4 regions of the Sphaerotilus microaerophilus genome follow, and region 3 is predicted to be linked to each of the others. Evidence: predicted binding sites of a transcription regulator. Region 3 holds the regulator's gene; each other region holds the start of a gene.
What was found. The regulator FliA, encoded in region 3, starts transcription of late flagellar genes. The targets are predictions, from matches to a motif close to CTAAAGTTTNNNNNNNNNNNGCCGNTA.

Region 1 (3,848 bases), on a different replicon from region 3:
CGGCAAGCCGGCCGCATGGATCGGCACGAACCACAAGGGGTTCAGCTCGGGATTCTGCGACGACTGCAAGCGCCACGGCTACGAAGCCCGCGACGTGATCGCGTGGCGGCGTGCTGACACTTGAGGGGCCGGCCGATGGCGAAGAAACGCAAGACGCCGGCCCAGCCGGGCCAGGACTGGAACGCGCCGGCGGCCGAGCTGCTGGCCGAGCTGCCCACCGAACGCGACGAGCTGCTGGCCGCCGCCGTGGCGGCCGTGGTGGAGATCGACGCGGCGATCATGCGCGGCGACGGTGCGGCCGCCGAGGCGGCCAGCGACCGATACGAGGCCGTCATCTGGAAGATGAACGGCGGAACGCACGTGGGCAGCATGGCCGACCACGACGCGCCCGGCCAGGTCATCGAGCGCCATTGCGCGGCGGTGCCTGGCGACGTGCCCTTGTGGGGCCAGCGCGGCCAGTTCCTGGTCGCGGATGGCGACATGCGCGCCCTGGTGGAGTACGAGGCCGGCTACGGCGGGCCGCTGGGTGCCCACTTCCAGTTCCACGTCATCGACCTGGACAGGCCGTTTATCTCCGAAACGGGCTACCGCTCGCACTTCGACACGGCGCAGGGCTGCATGACGGTGGACGAGGTTGCGCGCGGCATCCTGGCTGCGCAGCGAGCCGAGAAGAAGCGCCCGGTGATGGTCGAGGCCAGCTACCGCGACCGCCTGGCCGATGCTCCCCTGCCCGCTTGGCTGGCCGGCCTGGAGCCGCCGGCGCGGCGCGAACCGGCGACCGTCCTGGTGCCGCCGGGGTTCGTCCTGGTCGATGTGGTGCTGCCCTCGCATCGGGCCTTCATCGCCAGGCGCTGGGCGGCCGAGGCCGCGACCAGGATCAAGGCGGCCAGGGCCGCCGGGTTGGACGCCAAGGGAAAAATCACCGGCGCAGGCCCGGAGCGAGATCCCGCATCGCCAGAAACGACGATGACCTGCAGCATCGTCAAAGCCGACGATGCCGAGCCGGTCGAGGGCGGGCCTGTATCGCCGGAAACGACGATGCCGGGAGCGAGCGCGGCAACCTGCAGCATCGCCAGGAATGGCGATGGAGGCCCGGCCGACCGGGTGGAGTTCAAGCCCGGCCAGCGGTGCGAGATCGTGAGCGTCCATCACCCGGTTTTCGACCGCTACATCGGCAAGCGCATCATCATCGTGAAGGTGCATCCCGACACCCGCCAGGTGTGGGCGCACGACGACAGGCCGGTAACGTACAAGACCAATCGCGCAGGCCGGCGCGTGGTCGATTCAGACCCGAGCTGCATCCAGTCGATCTACGGCTTCGACCAGTTGCGGCTTATCACTTGACCAGGAGAACGAACGAATGACGAACGACGCCAATATCCGGCTGGAGTGCTTGAAGCCGGCCGAACGCTGGGCACAACCGACCGGCGAGGAAGTCCGCGAGGTGCTGCGCCTGGCCGGGTTCAGCGGCAGCAAGGCCGCGAAGGCGCTGGGGCTGGGCGCGAAGGGCGACCGCACGATCCGCCGCTGGATCGGCGAGGACACCCCGATTCCCTATGCGGCATGGGCGATCCTGTGCGACCTGGCCGGGCTGGGCGTGATCTGGAAAGAGGATTGACGCCAAGGGAAAGGTTTTAGCGGCTAAAGTTTAGCCTTCGGATTCCGGTAAAGCGAAAAAAGTTTAGCTAAAGTGCTTGACAGGCTAGGGCATTTTGCCCTAATATAGCACTTGAAGGCCGGGCACATCGCCCAGGTCAACTACCGGAGAAAGTCCGATGAGCGACAACAAGATCATGCCCTGGATTGACGAGCTGGAGGGCGCGGCAGCGACCGACTTCCCGGCCCGCCGTGACGAGATCGCGGCCATGATGGCCGAGGCGGCCGAGCTGGTGCGCAAAGCCGAGGAACTGCGCGGCAAGGCGTACTTCGCCGGATGCTCCCTGGAGGGGCAGGCCAAGGGCCATTGGTCGATGGAAGCCGTCGAGCAGGCCAAGCGCCGGGCCGGCTGGTAAGAGCACATGGCCCGGTCGGCAACGGCCGGGCCTATCGAGGACGCCAAGAAGGGAGTATTGCGTGAGCCGAGGCAAGATCAAGGGCGGCCCCAGGTGGAGGAACGCCCCGGAGTGATCCGGGGCGCTTGGCCTGGTGCTGGCACACCGTAACCATGCTTCCGAGTGGGAGCACCCAGCATTCAACACGTAAGCGCGTGGAGGGTCAAGCTATGTCCAACATCATCAAGTTCCCCAAGGAGATCGAGCAGCCCGCCGCGCCCGCGCCGGTGGAGCCTGCCGCCGCGCCTGCTGCCCCCAACAAGGCCCCCGGTGCTGGCCTGCTGGCCGGCCTGGTCAAGTTCGTATGGGTGGCGACCGTGTTGGTCTGGCCGATCCTCAAGTGGGTGCTGTCGATTGCCACCTTCTTTCAGTTCGTGCGGATGCTCTACCACTGGAACACGCCTGGCGTGTATGCCGGCTGGTCGTTCCTGGTGTACTTCGCGGTGCTGACCGCGATCACCTACTTCGTTTCGATCTACAAGCCGAAGGGGCTTTGACATGAAAAAACAGACCCTGCCCTACCCGCCGGGATTCGTGGAGCCAACCACGGGCCGCGTGGCCGTCCTGGTGCGCGAGTACGCGGCCAGCGATTTGAACGGCGATGCGCCGGCCTATTGGTACAGCGCGCAATCCGAGGAATGGGGCCTTGACCCCTGGCGGCTCGTTGAAGGCGTCGATCCGCATGTGCATGGCGGTTCGTTCGACGTGTGCTTTGCGAGCGGCGGCACGCGCACCGTGGGGCCGTTGATGACGTTCTTCGTGAGCGCCGACCACGCGCAGCAGCTCGCAGTTTCGCGCGCCGCGTCGCAGATGGGGCGCTACGGAATGCGGGTGGTCGAGGTTCAGCAAGGCCCCGACGACCTCAAGCGCCTAGCCGCGCTGTATTCGGATGACGCCAAGAAGGGGTGATTTTTAGCCGCTAAAAGGCTTGACGCGCCCGGCGAGTTTAGCTAAACTTCTGCACATGGTCGGCGGCTGGCACCGCCTTTTGTTCAACAACCGGGTGTGGAGTTTATATGGGTGTTCTCCATGAAGAAACGGCTAACCGAAGCCCAATTCCAGGCGGCGATCAAGGGCCTGGAGATCGGGCAACAGACCATCGACATAGCGCGCGGCGTGCTGGTCGATGGAAGGCCCCAGGCCGAGTTTGTGGCCTCGCTGGGGCTGACCAAGGGGGCGGTATCGCAAGCGGTCAGTCGCGTGTGGGCAGCGGCGGGGGAAGTGCTCCCGCAGGGCTTCGCGCGGGTGACGGCGGTACTGCCGGAGCATCAAGCGTTCATCGTCAAGCGTTGGGAAGCCGACGCCAAGGGAAAGAGGAAACAGGAACCCAACTCATGAAAACACTGGTCACGGCAATTCAGAAAGGCGGACAGGGCAAGACCTTCGCAACCTGCCACCTGGCGTTCGACTTCCAGGAGCGCGGCCTTCGGGTTGCAGTGATCGACCTGGACACCCAGGGCAATGCAAGCTGGACGCTGGCCGGCCACGACTCGGGCTATCCCGCCAGTCGCATGTTCACCGCCGGCGGCGACGAGCTGCGCGCCTGGTTCGCTGGCCGGGAGGATGACGGCCTGGCGCTGATCGCGGCCGATGCCAGCCTGGCCAACCTGGACAAGATGGACTTGGCCCAGGCCGCCGGCGCGCTGCGGGCCAGCATCGCGGCGCTAGGCGAGTTCTTCGACGTGTGCCTGATCGACACCGCCCCTTCCCTTGGCGTTGCCATGACGGCGGCCGTGCTGGCCGCCGACTACATGCTTTCGCCGGTCGAAATGGAGGCGTACAGCTTGCAAGGCATGA
Region 2 (3,848 bases), 3.0 Mb from region 3:
CGTGCTTGAGTTGGGAGATCAGCACGGCGCAGGCACCTTCGAGCTTGACGACGCGATCCCAGTCGCCGATGCGAGCTGCTTCCAACATCTCGTGGCTGGCCGTTTCAATGGCCTCGTAATACTGCAACAGGGCGTTGTTCATCGGCGTGGAGGAGAGTGGGAGAGCAGAGGTGGGCGTCATCGTCGTCGCGCAGGGCTCGAAGGTCAGGAGGGCAGGCGCTCGCCGATGGTGGCCCAGGCGTCGCGCAGCGGGGCGATCAGGCCATCCACTTCATCGAGCGCCTGGCGGTCGTTGCGCAGGTTGGCGTGCGTCAGGCGCATCACCACGTAGCCGTACAGGTTGTGCAGGTTGGCCGCCAGCTCACCGCCCGCCTTGAGGTTGAGGCCGGCACGCAGCCCCTCCTCGACGATGCGTGCAGCACGTCCAATGTGCCGGCCCTTGGCCTCGATCTGCCCCCGAGCCAAGGCCACGCGGGCGTGCCCGATCTCGTCGACCAGGCCATCGAACAGCATCTGCACCAGCCGATGCGGCGTCGCCGCCGACACACCGGTCTCGACGCCGACCTGCCGGTACAGGTTGGCAAATTGCTGCGACCGACCGGAAGACGCTTGGAACGAGGACGTGAACATGGGCGCGTACGGTTGAAAGGTTGAGAGCGATCGGGGTGATCGGAACGTCGATGTGTGACTGATGTGTTATCGACCCGTGGTCAGATGGACTTGAGGCTCACGCATGCAACATCAGCCAACGCCGCCCAACGGCCGCCTGCGATCAGCTGCTGCTGCTCGACATGGCCGCGATCTGCTGCGTCACGTAGCTCTGCAGGGCGTTCATCTTGGCCATCTGGGTGTCCAGTGAGGTGTACTGGGCCCGCATGCGCTTCTCGACCTGCGTCATGCGCTGCTCGAAGCTGTCCTGCTTGTCGCCATTGCTGTCCTTCTGCCGCCGCAGGCTGTCGGCGCGCGTGGTGAGTGCCCCTTCGGCCCCCAGCACGGAATCGCCCCACCGGCGCAGGCGATGGGCCAGGCCATTGTCGGCATCGGTCGCACCGGTCGAAGTCGCGAATAACTTCCGGACTTCGGCCAGTTTGCTGCCCAAGGTATCCCCCAACTTGGTGGCGTCGACCTTGAGCGTGCCGTCGGACTGCGGATCGAGCCCGACGTCGGCCAGGCGCGTCAGCACCGACGAGGCCGACGACGTGCCTCCCCCCAGGCTTCGCAAGGCGCCGCGCAGGGCGTTCACCGAGGCGTCGCCCTGCAGCGTGCCCGCCGTCTTGCTGGCCGCGTCGTACTTGGTCTGGGTGGTGAGGTACTTGGCCAGGTCGTTGTAGGCGGTGGCAAAGTCGGTCACCGCCTTCTTGATGGTCTCGGTGTTGGAGCTGATGCTCACTTCCACCGGGTCCGCACTGACCTTGGCCAGCTTGAGGGTGACACCCGGCACCACATCGGCCAGCGTATTGCTCGCCGAGGTGATGGCCAGTCCGTCGATGGTGGCCCGGGCGTCGACCGCCGTCTGCGTGCGGGACATGGACGCGATGGCCGCCGAGGGGTCATACCCCAGGCCCGACAGGCCGGTCGTGTCGGCGGAGTTGCCGTCGGTGTCGGCCACGATGACGCGGAAGGCGTTCGCCTCGCCCGTGGCACCCGAGCGCATCACCAGGCGCGCCCCGCTGCTGTCGGTGACGATGCTGGCGGTGACGCCCGCGCCCGCGTTGTTGATCTTGTCGCGCACCTGCGCCAGGGTGTCGGTGGCACTGATGCTCACGCTCACTGCGGAGGAGCCCACCTTGGGCGTGAAGCTGCTCTGGTCGGCACTCCAGCCACCCAGCTCGATGCTGAGGCTGCCCGCGCCGACGGTGGCCGAGCTGTCGACAAAGGCCGAGCTGGCCAGCGACTGGCCGGCAGCCAGCTGCTGCACCGACACGCTGTAGGAGCCCGCTGCGGCACTGCTGCTGCCCGTGGCCGACACCACTGCCGCATCCGACGAGGCGGCAGTGGTGTCGCCCCAGGTGGTGGACTTGGTGAGAGCGGAAGCTGCGTCGCGCAGGGCGGAGACGTAGCTCTGGATCTTTCCGTAGGCGGAGATCTTGGTGTCGATCTTGCTCGCCTCGGTCTTCATCTGCGTGAGCGGCTGGCGCTCGACGTTCATCAACGACGTGACGATGCCTTCGACATCAAGGCCGCTGCCCAACCCGGCAGAACTGATCGTGGTCATGGAACGGACCTTTCTGCGCGATGTGCGCCTGCGATATGCCTGGACGGCAAAACGCCCGGCCGCTTTTGGCGCCGGACGTTCAGGGTATCGACGCCAGCCACACCAACTTGAGGGCCAGCCTTGGGCCCGCTCAAGCCGGCCCGCGGATCAGCCCTTGAGCAGCGACAGGACCTGCTGCGGCAGCTGGTTGGCCTGCGCAATCATCGCGTTGCCGGCCTGTTGCAGCACCTGGGCGCGCGAGAGGCTGGCCGTCTCCGCGGCGTAGTCGGCATCCATGATCCGGCTGCGGGCGGCCGACTGGTTCTCGGAGGCCACCTGCAGGTTGGAGATCACGGCATCGAAGCGGCTCTGCGTGGCACCCAGGATAGCGCGCTGCGAGTTGACCGCTTCCAGGGCCCCATCGATCGCATCGATGGTCGCCGCGTTGTCGGTGATGGCCGTCGTGCTGTCGATGGTCGCATTGGTACCGCCGTCGACCACCAGCGCCATGGACGGGTCGGCCGACATATCCGGGAAGGCGATGTCGATCGTATCGACCCCGGTCTCGGTGTTCGCACCGACCTGGAAGGTCACCACGCCGGCCGTGCCGATGGCGCCCGCGAGGATCTTCTGGTCGTTGAAGCTGGTGGCCTGGATGGTGCGGGTCAGCTCCTTGGCCAGTTCACCGAACTCCTGGTCGAGCGAATCCTTGTCGGCGCCGTTGTTGCTGCCGTTGCTCGCCTGCACCGCCAGTTCACGCATGCGCTGCAGGGTGTCGCCCAACTTGCTCAGCGCGCCCTCGGCCACCTGGGACATCGAGATGCCGTCATTGGCATTGCGTATCGCGGTGTTCATGCCGCGCGTCTGCGCATTCATGCGCTCGGCGATCGCCAGGCCGGCCGCATCGTCCTTGGCGGAGTTCACGCGCAAGCCAGAGGACAGGCGCTGCATCGACGTCGCCAACGAGGACTGCGAAACCGACTGGTTGCGCTGGGCGTTGAGCGACATCAGGTTCGTGTTGATCGTCTGGGGCATTTCATGCACTCCTCAAACATGCCATCGAATCCCGGCGGATCAGCCGGCCTTGTGAGTGCACCCCGACGCATCGGAGCCCACCACATGGCCCGGCGAGGGTGGATGCGCCGCCTGCCTGGGCGTCGGCACGAACACACCGGTACATCTCCGGACCACAGAGCCCGTGTCGGGGCCTGTGACTGAATTGTCGGCAGCCCCCGCGAGCTCGATCCGCCGATGTGCGCCGGAGTTGGGCCGCTGTTTCGCCTCCGCGGCCAACGCCTGGCGTGAGATCCGGCACGCGCACGGCAACGCCGGAAAGGCCGAAACCACCCGAATGGGTGGTCCCGGCCACGATCAAGTCGCACACCGTCGGCGGGCATCGGCCAGCCGGCGGCAAGTCCGAACCAGGGTCAGCGCAGCAGCGACAGCACCTGCTGCGGCAACTGGTTGGCCTGCGCGATCATCGCGTTGCCGGCCTGCTGCAGCACCTGCGAGCGCGAAAGGTTGGCGGTTTCCGCCGCGAAGTCGGCATCCACGATGCGTCCACGCGCGGCCGACTGGTTCTCCGACGACACCTGCAGGTTGGAGATCACGGCGTCAAAGCGGCTCTGCGTCGCACCCAGCACGGCGCGCTCGG
Region 3 (3,848 bases):
AAGGTGCTGCCGCCCGTGCCACAGCCCGTGGAGGCCGCGCCGGACAGCCGCCAGCAGTCGGACATGATGAACGAGATCCGCGCGATGAAGGGCCTGATCGAGGAGCGCTTCGGTGCCCTGGCCTTCATGGAGCGGCTGCAGAAGAGCCCCAAGCAGGCCCAGCTGACCACCCGGTTGCTGGGCTGCGGCTTCTCGCCCGCGCTGATCCGCAAGCTGGTCGACAGCCTGGGTGACGAGGTCGTCGACGAGCTGGCCTGGGCCGGCGAGGTGCTGCAGCGCAACCTGCTCACCGGCGAGTCCGACGCGGCGCTGGAAGACCAGGGCGGCGTGTTCGCGCTGGTGGGCTCCACCGGCGTGGGCAAGACCACGTCCACGGCCAAGCTGGCGGCGGCCTTCGCGACCCGCCACGGCGCGGCCAACCTGGGCCTGATCACGCTGGATGCCTACCGGCTCGGTGCGCACGAGCAGCTGCGCGCCTACGGCCGCATCCTGGGCGTGCCGGTGCACACCGCGCATGACCGCGTGGCGCTGGAGGACCTGCTGGACCTGCTCTCGGCCAAGAAGATGGTGCTGATCGACACGGCCGGCCTGGCGCAGCGCGACACGCGCACGCGCGAGCTGCTGGAGATGCTCTCGCACGCCAGCATCCAGCGCCTGCTGGTGGTCAATGCCGCCCAGCAGGGCGAGACCATCGAGGACGTGCTGGTGGCCTACAAGGGGGCGCAGGCCAAGGGCATCGTGCTGTCCAAGCTCGACGAGGCCGTCAAGCTCGGCCCGGCGCTGGACGCGCTGATCCGCCACCGCCTCAAGGTGGTCGCGGTGGCCAATGGCCAGCGCGTGCCGGAGGACTGGCACCGCCTGACCGCCCAGGCCCTGATGCACCGTGCGCTGCGCACGGCCGGTGCCCAGGCCTGGCGCATGGATGCCAACGACGTGAACCTGCTGTTCTCGGCGCCGCCGTCGCCGGCGTCAGGCGCACGCCGCTCGCGTTCCGCGTCGCCCGCCCCCGGATCCGGCCAGTGATGCCGACACTCATCAGCGCCCAGGGAGCCTGAAGATGTCCTACCCGCCTCGCTTTCGTCGCACCATGCCGGCCGACCAGGCCGACGGACTGCGCCGTCTGTTCTCCACCCGCGCGGCCCGCTTCGTGCCGGTGGTTTCCAACCCCTTCATCGCCCACGGCGGCGTGCTGATCGAGCGCCTGTGCAGCGTGCTGGAGGAGATGGACCTCGATACCCTGCTGGTGGACGCCTCCGAGCGTGGCGGCCCGCCACGCGAGCTGGCCAGCTTCGACCTCTCCGAGGGGATCGAACCGCTGTCGCAGCGGGTGTCCTACCTCGCTGCGCGCGGCCTGCCGGTGCGCTGGGTGGACAGCCGGGGCTCGACCCGGGCCTTCCTCGATGCGGTGGTGGACGCCGCACCCTCCAGTCAGGTCGTGCTGGTGCTTGGCACCGCGGTGGACCTGGTGCGCCTGTTCGGTCGCGGTGACGAGGGCCTGTCGCGCCCGCGCCCGGTGGTGCTCTGCGACGAGCGGCCCGAGTCGATGAAGCATGCCTACGCCGCCATGAAGCTGTTCGCCCAGCGGGCCGACTGGCTGTCCCACGACCTGCTGATGTGCTCGCCGCCGGAATTCCCGCAAGGGGAGATGGTGGCTTCGCGCCTTGCTTATTGCGCCGATCATTTCCTGGGCGGGGTGCAACATGCCGCTGTGCAGGTTGATCCGGCTGAGCCGCCCACCGCCGCGCCCTCGCGGTCGCTGGTGCGCCTCGTCGAAGGCCTGCTGGAAAGTGCCGCGGCCTGCACCGCGAGCGACGACATGGTCTGCGGCAGCCAGCGTGCCGCCCTGCCTTCGCCGCGCCAGGCCTACCTCTGAATTTCCCCGGAGCCTCGGTATGTACACCGCCAAGGGTCGTCTCGACGCCAACGCCATGCTCAAGCAGTACAGCCCGCTGGTGCGGCGGCTGGCGCACCAGATGATCGCCAAGCTGCCGGCCAATGTGGAGCTGGATGACCTGATCCAGGTCGGCATGATCGGTCTGACCGATGCGCTGACCCGCTTCGACACCGGCCAGGGGGTGCAGTTCGAGACCTTCGCCACCCAGCGCATCCGCGGCGCGATGCTCGACGAGCTGCGCGGCGCCGACTGGATGAGCCGCGGCAACCGCAAGCACCAGCGCGACATCGAGGGGGCCGTGCACCGCCTGGAGCAGCGCCTGGGCCGCGCGCCCCACGAAAGCGAGATCGCCAAGGAAATGGGCATCACGCTGACCGACTACCAGGACCTGCTCAACAAGGTGCGCGGCACCCAGCTGATCTACCTGGAGGACATGGGCGGCGACGAGGGCGACAACGACTTCCTGGACCGCCACGTGGCCGAGGAGGGCGCCGACCCGCTGGCGCGCCTGAACGACTACCGCATGCGCGAGGCCCTGGTCGAGGCGATCAAGAACCTGCCCGAGCGCGAGCAGTTCGTGATGAGCATGTACTACGAGCAGGACATGAACCTCAAGGAAATCGCGGCGGTGCTGGGCGTGACCGAGTCGCGCGTGTGCCAGCTGCACAGCCAGTCGATTGCCCGGCTGCGCTCGAAGCTGCGCGCCTGGTGAGCCTGCAGCCGCGCAGGAGGTGACGGATCCCGCGGCAGGCTGCACCCAGACACAAGACAGCAAGACCACCAGACAACACGACAACAAGACGACGAGCCGATGGCGAGGCAGTGCCACTCCCGCAAGACCGTCACGATTTGGAGACCCCGATCATGCTGAGCCTGCTGCGCCCCCGCCGTCCCGCGCCCACCGCCGATGCACCGCTGGCCGCCGCGCCGGCGGTCGATGGTGGGGCCATCGTACGCAGACTCGCCGGCAAGGTGTCGACCATCGGTCGCGATGCCGCCGAGGCGCGCGGCGTGATCGAGGACACCCAGCGCGTGGTGGTCTCCCAGGTCGAGGCGATGCACGCGCTGACCGATCAGCTTGCGCAGGTGCAGACCGCGCAGGACGCCATCGGCCAGGCCACGAGTGCCAGCCTGGAGGCCGTGACCCGCGCCCGCGCCGTGGTGGCCGAGGTGGCCAGCGAGGTGGCCGGCATCGTGCATGTGCTGCACGAGGTGTCGGCCGCGGCCGGCGACATCACCCAGATCGCGCTGCAGACCCGCCTGGTGGCCTTCAATGCCTCGGTGGAGGCCAAGCGCGCTGGCGAGGCAGGCCGTGGCTTTGGCGTGGTGGCCGATGCGGTGAAGGACCTGGCCGGGCGTGTGGAGGTGTCCTCCAAGACCATCATGGGCACGCTGGCCCAGTTGGACCAGCGCATCGAGGCCTTCTCGCGCGAGATCCGCATCGACACCGGCCCGGCGGTCAGGTCGGGTGCCTCCCAGGGGTCCATCCACCGGGCCTTTGCCGATGTCGAGACCGACGTCCAGCGCATCAATGTCGCAGCCCAGGGCAGCCGCGACATCTGCCTGCGCGTGAGCGAGCGCACCGAAGGGCTCGGCCAGGACATGCAGGCCGCGATGATCGGGCTGGACACCGCGATGTCCTGCAGCGACCGCTTCCTGCGGGTGTCCGAGCAGCTCATCGACGAGCTGGCCGCCAGTGACGTGGCCACCGACGACACGCCCTACATCGAGGCCGTGCAGCGCGTGGCCGCCCAGGTGGGCGCGGCGCTGGAACAGGCGCTGGCACGTGGCGACATCTCGGCGGCCGATCTGTTCGACGAGGCCTACCGGCCGATCCCGAACACCCGCCCGGCGCAGCACCTGACCCGCTTCGCCCAGCTGACCGACCGGTTGCTGCCGCCGATCCAGGAAGCGATGCTGGCCTTCAGCCCCAAGGTCGCGTTCTGCATCGCCG
Region 4 (3,848 bases), 200 kb from region 3:
TGCACCGCATCGCGCATCAGCGGCGTGGCGGTCACGGTCTGGGTGCCGCGGGTGGCCACCACGCGAAAGCGCAGGCCGGTGGTGTCGGCAAGCCCCTCGGGGGCAGTCCACTCGAAGGCATGCCGCCCGCTGGTCTCCGCCCCCAGGTCCAGCGTGTCCACCACCCGCCCGGCGCCATTGAGCACCTCGACCTTGACCGAATCGGCCGCGCCGGACAGGTCGAAGGCGGCCTGGCCCGTGCCCGTCCCCTCCTCCACCGCCAGCGCATTGCCGGAGACCAGCACGCCCTTGCCGACCAGCGAGGCGCTCTGCAGGGCCTGCATCTGCAGGAACTGCGAGGTCATCGACTGGATGCTCTCGTTGACCTTCTCGATGCCCGAGACGGTGTTGATCTGCGCCATCTGGCTGGTGACCTGGGCGTTGTCCATCGGGCTCAACGGATCCTGGTTCTTCATCTGCGTGACCAGCAGCTTCAGGAAGCGGTCGGCCGCCTCGCTGGTGGCACTCTGCGTCGTGCTGCTGCCGTTGAGTTGCTGGTACAGGGATGCGGCATCGCTGCTGCCGGAGACGGAGGTGGTGCTCATGCGGGTCTACCTTTGGCTTGATCAGCTGCCCTGCCCCATCTGCAGGGTCTTGAGCAGCAGGGTCTTGGCGGTGTTCATCACTTCGACGTTGTTCTGGTACGAGCGCGAGGCCGAGATCATGTTGACCATCTCCTCCACCGCGTTGACGTTGGCGTAGGTGACGTAGCCGTCCGCGTCCGCCGCCGGGTGCTTCGGGTCGTGCACGCGCCGCCCGGGCGTCTGGTCCTCCAGCACCTGCGCCACGCGCACACCGGCAGCGCCCTGGTCGCCCATCGGCTGGGTCTGGAACAGCACCTGGCGGGCCTTGAAGCTCTGGCCGTCGGGGCCGGCCACGGTATCGGCATTGGCCAGGTTGGTGGCCACCGTGTTGAGGCGCTGGCTCTGCGCGCTGACGGCACTGCCAGCGACGCTGAAGATGTTGAGCATGGACATCGCAGGGCTCCTTGCGGGTCAGGCCGCCAGCCTCACTGACCCTTGATGGCGTTGAGCATCGTGCTCACACTGCCGTTCAGGAATCTCAGCGTGGCTTCGTACTTCACGGCGTTGTCGGCAAAGTTCGCGCGCTCGCGGTCCATGTCGACGGTGTTGCGATCCAGGTTGGTCTGGCTGGCCGAGGCGTAGAGCAGCCCGGTTTCGCTGGCGGCCCCGGTCTTGGGTGTCAGGTGGCCGGCATGCGTCGCGGCCATGGACTGGGGCAACGCCTGCGTGCCGGTGGCCTGCCGCAGCGCGGTGGCGAAATCCATGTCGCGCGCCACGTAGCCTGGCGTGTCCGCGTTGGCGATGTTGCTGGCCAGCAGGCGCTGCCGCTCGGCACGCAGCACCAGCGCTTCGGACTGGAAGGCGAGCGGGTCGGAAAGACGGTCGAGCATGGGGGCAATCCGTGGCGGGGCGGGCGAGGCAGAAGAGGTCGGCGCCCGGCCAGCAGGCCCGGTGGGCGGCCGGACCCCGGCTTGCTGTCATTCTTGGACGGCTCGCCCCCGAACATGAGCGTGAAAAGGACCCTTCCAGCCACCCATCTCCGCTCTTGCCCGGGCGCAGCCGCGCCCTAGAGTCCTGGCCCATGGTCACCCCGTCCCTGCCTTCGCCCGCGCGCAGCCAAAGCCGCGCCGCCGCGTGGGCGGCGTGCCTGGCCGGGGCCAGCCTCGCGCTGGGCTCCGGCGGCCACGTGCTGGCAGCCAACGCCGGAGGCGTGGGGACCGGAGCCGCCACCGAGGCGGCGGACTCAGCCGTCGCCTCGATCGCCCAGGCCCTGGCATTGACGCAGCAGAGCGTGCGCGTACCCGCTGGCGCGCGCGTCGAGGTGATCCCCGGGGCGCTCGACCCCCGTCTGAAGCTGGCGCCCTGCGCCCGTATCGAGCCGCAGATTCCCCCCGGTGCACGCGCCTGGGGCCGCACCCGCGTGGCCCTGCGCTGCGTGAGCGGACCAGTGCGCTGGCAGGTCTACCTGCCGCTGACGGTACAGGTCTGGGCCCGCGCTGCGGTCCTGGCCACGGCACAGCCCGCGGGCAGCACGCTCACGGCCGCCGACCTGCAACTCGCCGAGGTGGACCTGGCCGCGGCACTGGCCCCAGCCTTCACCGCGCCGGGCGACCTGGTCGGCCGCACGCTGGCCGTCGCCCTGCCGGCGGGCGCCACCGTGCGCGCCGACCTGCTGCGCCAGCGCCAGTGGTTCCAGGCCGGCGAGACCGTCACCGTCGTCGCGCAGGGGCAGGGCTACGCCGTGTCTGGCGAGGCCCAGGCGTTGGGCAATGGCGTCGAAGGCCAGAGCGTGCGCCTGCGCACCGACAGCGGCCGCATCATCACCGCGATGCCGGTGGGCACGCGCCGCGTGGAGCTGCCGCTGTGAAGCCGCTTCACCCCGCCGTACCCCCCCGAATTCGGGAATGGCGCCCTCAAGTCCGCCGAAGGGACTCCGAAAAGTGGGTGGACAGTGTTCTGGCAATCCGACCCGCACAGAACCGAAGCGGTTGCACGGCCGCCGACGGTGCCCCGGCACCCTCGATGCAGGACCGTGCCGCACAATCGGCGCTGTCAGACCTCGCTTGCAAGAACTCAGATCTGGACCGGTATCGGCGCCAAGGAGTACGTGATGAAAATCGGCAACACGGCAGTTTCCCCCAACGTCGCACCCGTGGGCCAGCCCGCCACGCGCGGCGCTGCCGACGGTGCACGCACCAGCAACACCTCGTCCGCTGGCAACGCCAGCGGCACTGGCGAGGCCAGCGCCACCGTGAGCCTGTCTGGAGCAGCCAAGGCGCTGCTCGATGGTGCCGACGGCACCTTCGACGCCAACAAGGTCGAGCAGGTGCGCCAGTCGATCGCCGACGGCAGCTACAAGGTGAACGCCGAAACCATCGCCGACAAGCTGCTCGCCAATGCCCAGGAAGTGCTGGGCAAGTCCGGCAGCGCTCGTTGAGCCAGGGCGGCGTTGCCCTTGCGGGTGCGTTGCCCGATCTCGTTTGCCTGACCTTTCGCGCCCGGGCTACAAGCCAGGTGCGCGGCGTCAGCCTTGCCCGCTTCTGACCGAGCCCCCGCCATGAACGCACCGTTGCCGAACACAGATCCGACCGAACGGGGGCTCCCCGCCCAGGGCCACGACCCGGTGCTCGAAGGCCTGTTGCAGGCGGTGGAAACCGAGCTCGGGGACCTCGGCGAGGCGCTGCGCCGGCGCGACATCGGCGGCATCGAGTCGCACGCCCAGGCGCTGCACCGAGCCCTGGAGCGCGCGGTGGACAGCTTTACCCGCGCAGCCCGGGCGGGCGGTGGGGTCCCCCCGGCGTTGCGCTCGCGGCTGGTGACTGCCGGAGGCCAGGTGGCTGCACAGCGCGAGTCACTGGCTCGCGCCACGGTGGCCCTGGATCGCGCGATGGACGTCCTGATGCCCGGCGGCAGCCCGGCGGTCTACGGCGCCACTGGTGCGCGCAGCCTGAGTGCCTACCAGAACTGAGCAGCAGCCCGGCTCAGGCAGCATCCACTGGTGAAGGGCCCGCGATCGGGGCTCGACACCGGGTCCGGATGACGCAACACGGCTGCGCAGGATGACTGCGCGGCACCAACAACAACGGCCCTCACGGGCCGTTGTTGTTTTCTGCGCCTTTTGGCACCTTCAGCACTTGGCGGCCGCCATGCAGCCGGATTGCGATCAACAACCTGCCATCGGGCGAGGCGGGGCAGGTCAGTCGTCGCGCCGCGAAATGCCGACCATCACCGCGGCACGCACGATGTCCTGCACCAGCGCATCATCGACCGGCTGGCTGTAGCGCT

Region 1: kleA (stable inheritance protein KleA) is a predicted target of FliA. The motif match lies at 1,642-1,668, and genes of this name have one in related genera.
Region 2: fliD (flagellar filament capping protein FliD) is a predicted target of FliA. The motif match lies at 2,301-2,327, and genes of this name have one in related genera.
Region 4: flgM (flagellar biosynthesis anti-sigma factor FlgM) is a predicted target of FliA. The motif match lies at 2,476-2,502, and genes of this name have one in related genera.

Annotation. Positions count from the first base shown of each region.
Region 1 covers NZ_AP025731.1:15,305-19,152, forward strand. The annotation lists gene NGK70_RS26260 (hypothetical protein) at 1-124, shown strand, start outside; gene NGK70_RS26265 (hypothetical protein) at 136-1,344, shown strand; gene korC (transcriptional repressor KorC) at 1,361-1,618, shown strand; gene kleA (stable inheritance protein KleA) at 1,776-2,012, shown strand; gene kleE (KleE stable inheritance protein) at 2,222-2,548, shown strand; gene NGK70_RS26285 (DUF2761 domain-containing protein) at 2,550-2,960, shown strand; gene NGK70_RS26290 (transcriptional regulator KorA) at 3,081-3,389, shown strand; gene NGK70_RS26295 (ParA family protein) at 3,386-3,848, shown strand, end outside.
Region 2 covers NZ_AP025730.1:1,612,942-1,616,789, reverse strand. The annotation lists gene NGK70_RS07130 (flagellar protein FliT) at 1-142, opposite strand, end outside; gene fliS (flagellar export chaperone FliS) at 205-630, opposite strand; gene fliD (flagellar filament capping protein FliD) at 773-2,215, opposite strand; gene NGK70_RS07115 (flagellin N-terminal helical domain-containing protein) at 2,363-3,229, opposite strand; gene NGK70_RS07110 (flagellin N-terminal helical domain-containing protein) at 3,622-3,848, opposite strand, start outside.
Region 3 covers NZ_AP025730.1:4,621,426-4,625,273, reverse strand. The annotation lists gene flhF (flagellar biosynthesis GTPase FlhF) at 1-1,023, shown strand, start outside; gene NGK70_RS19730 (flagellar biosynthesis protein) at 1,058-1,873, shown strand; gene NGK70_RS19725 (RNA polymerase sigma factor FliA) at 1,893-2,606, shown strand; gene NGK70_RS19720 (methyl-accepting chemotaxis protein) at 2,759-3,848, shown strand, end outside.
Region 4 covers NZ_AP025730.1:4,419,431-4,423,278, forward strand. The annotation lists gene NGK70_RS18860 (flagellar hook assembly protein FlgD) at 1-584, opposite strand, end outside; gene flgC (flagellar basal body rod protein FlgC) at 606-1,016, opposite strand; gene flgB (flagellar basal body rod protein FlgB) at 1,049-1,453, opposite strand; gene flgA (flagellar basal body P-ring formation chaperone FlgA) at 1,645-2,430, shown strand; gene flgM (flagellar biosynthesis anti-sigma factor FlgM) at 2,674-3,000, shown strand; gene NGK70_RS18885 (hypothetical protein) at 3,121-3,531, shown strand; gene NGK70_RS18890 (DUF1801 domain-containing protein) at 3,760-3,848, opposite strand, start outside.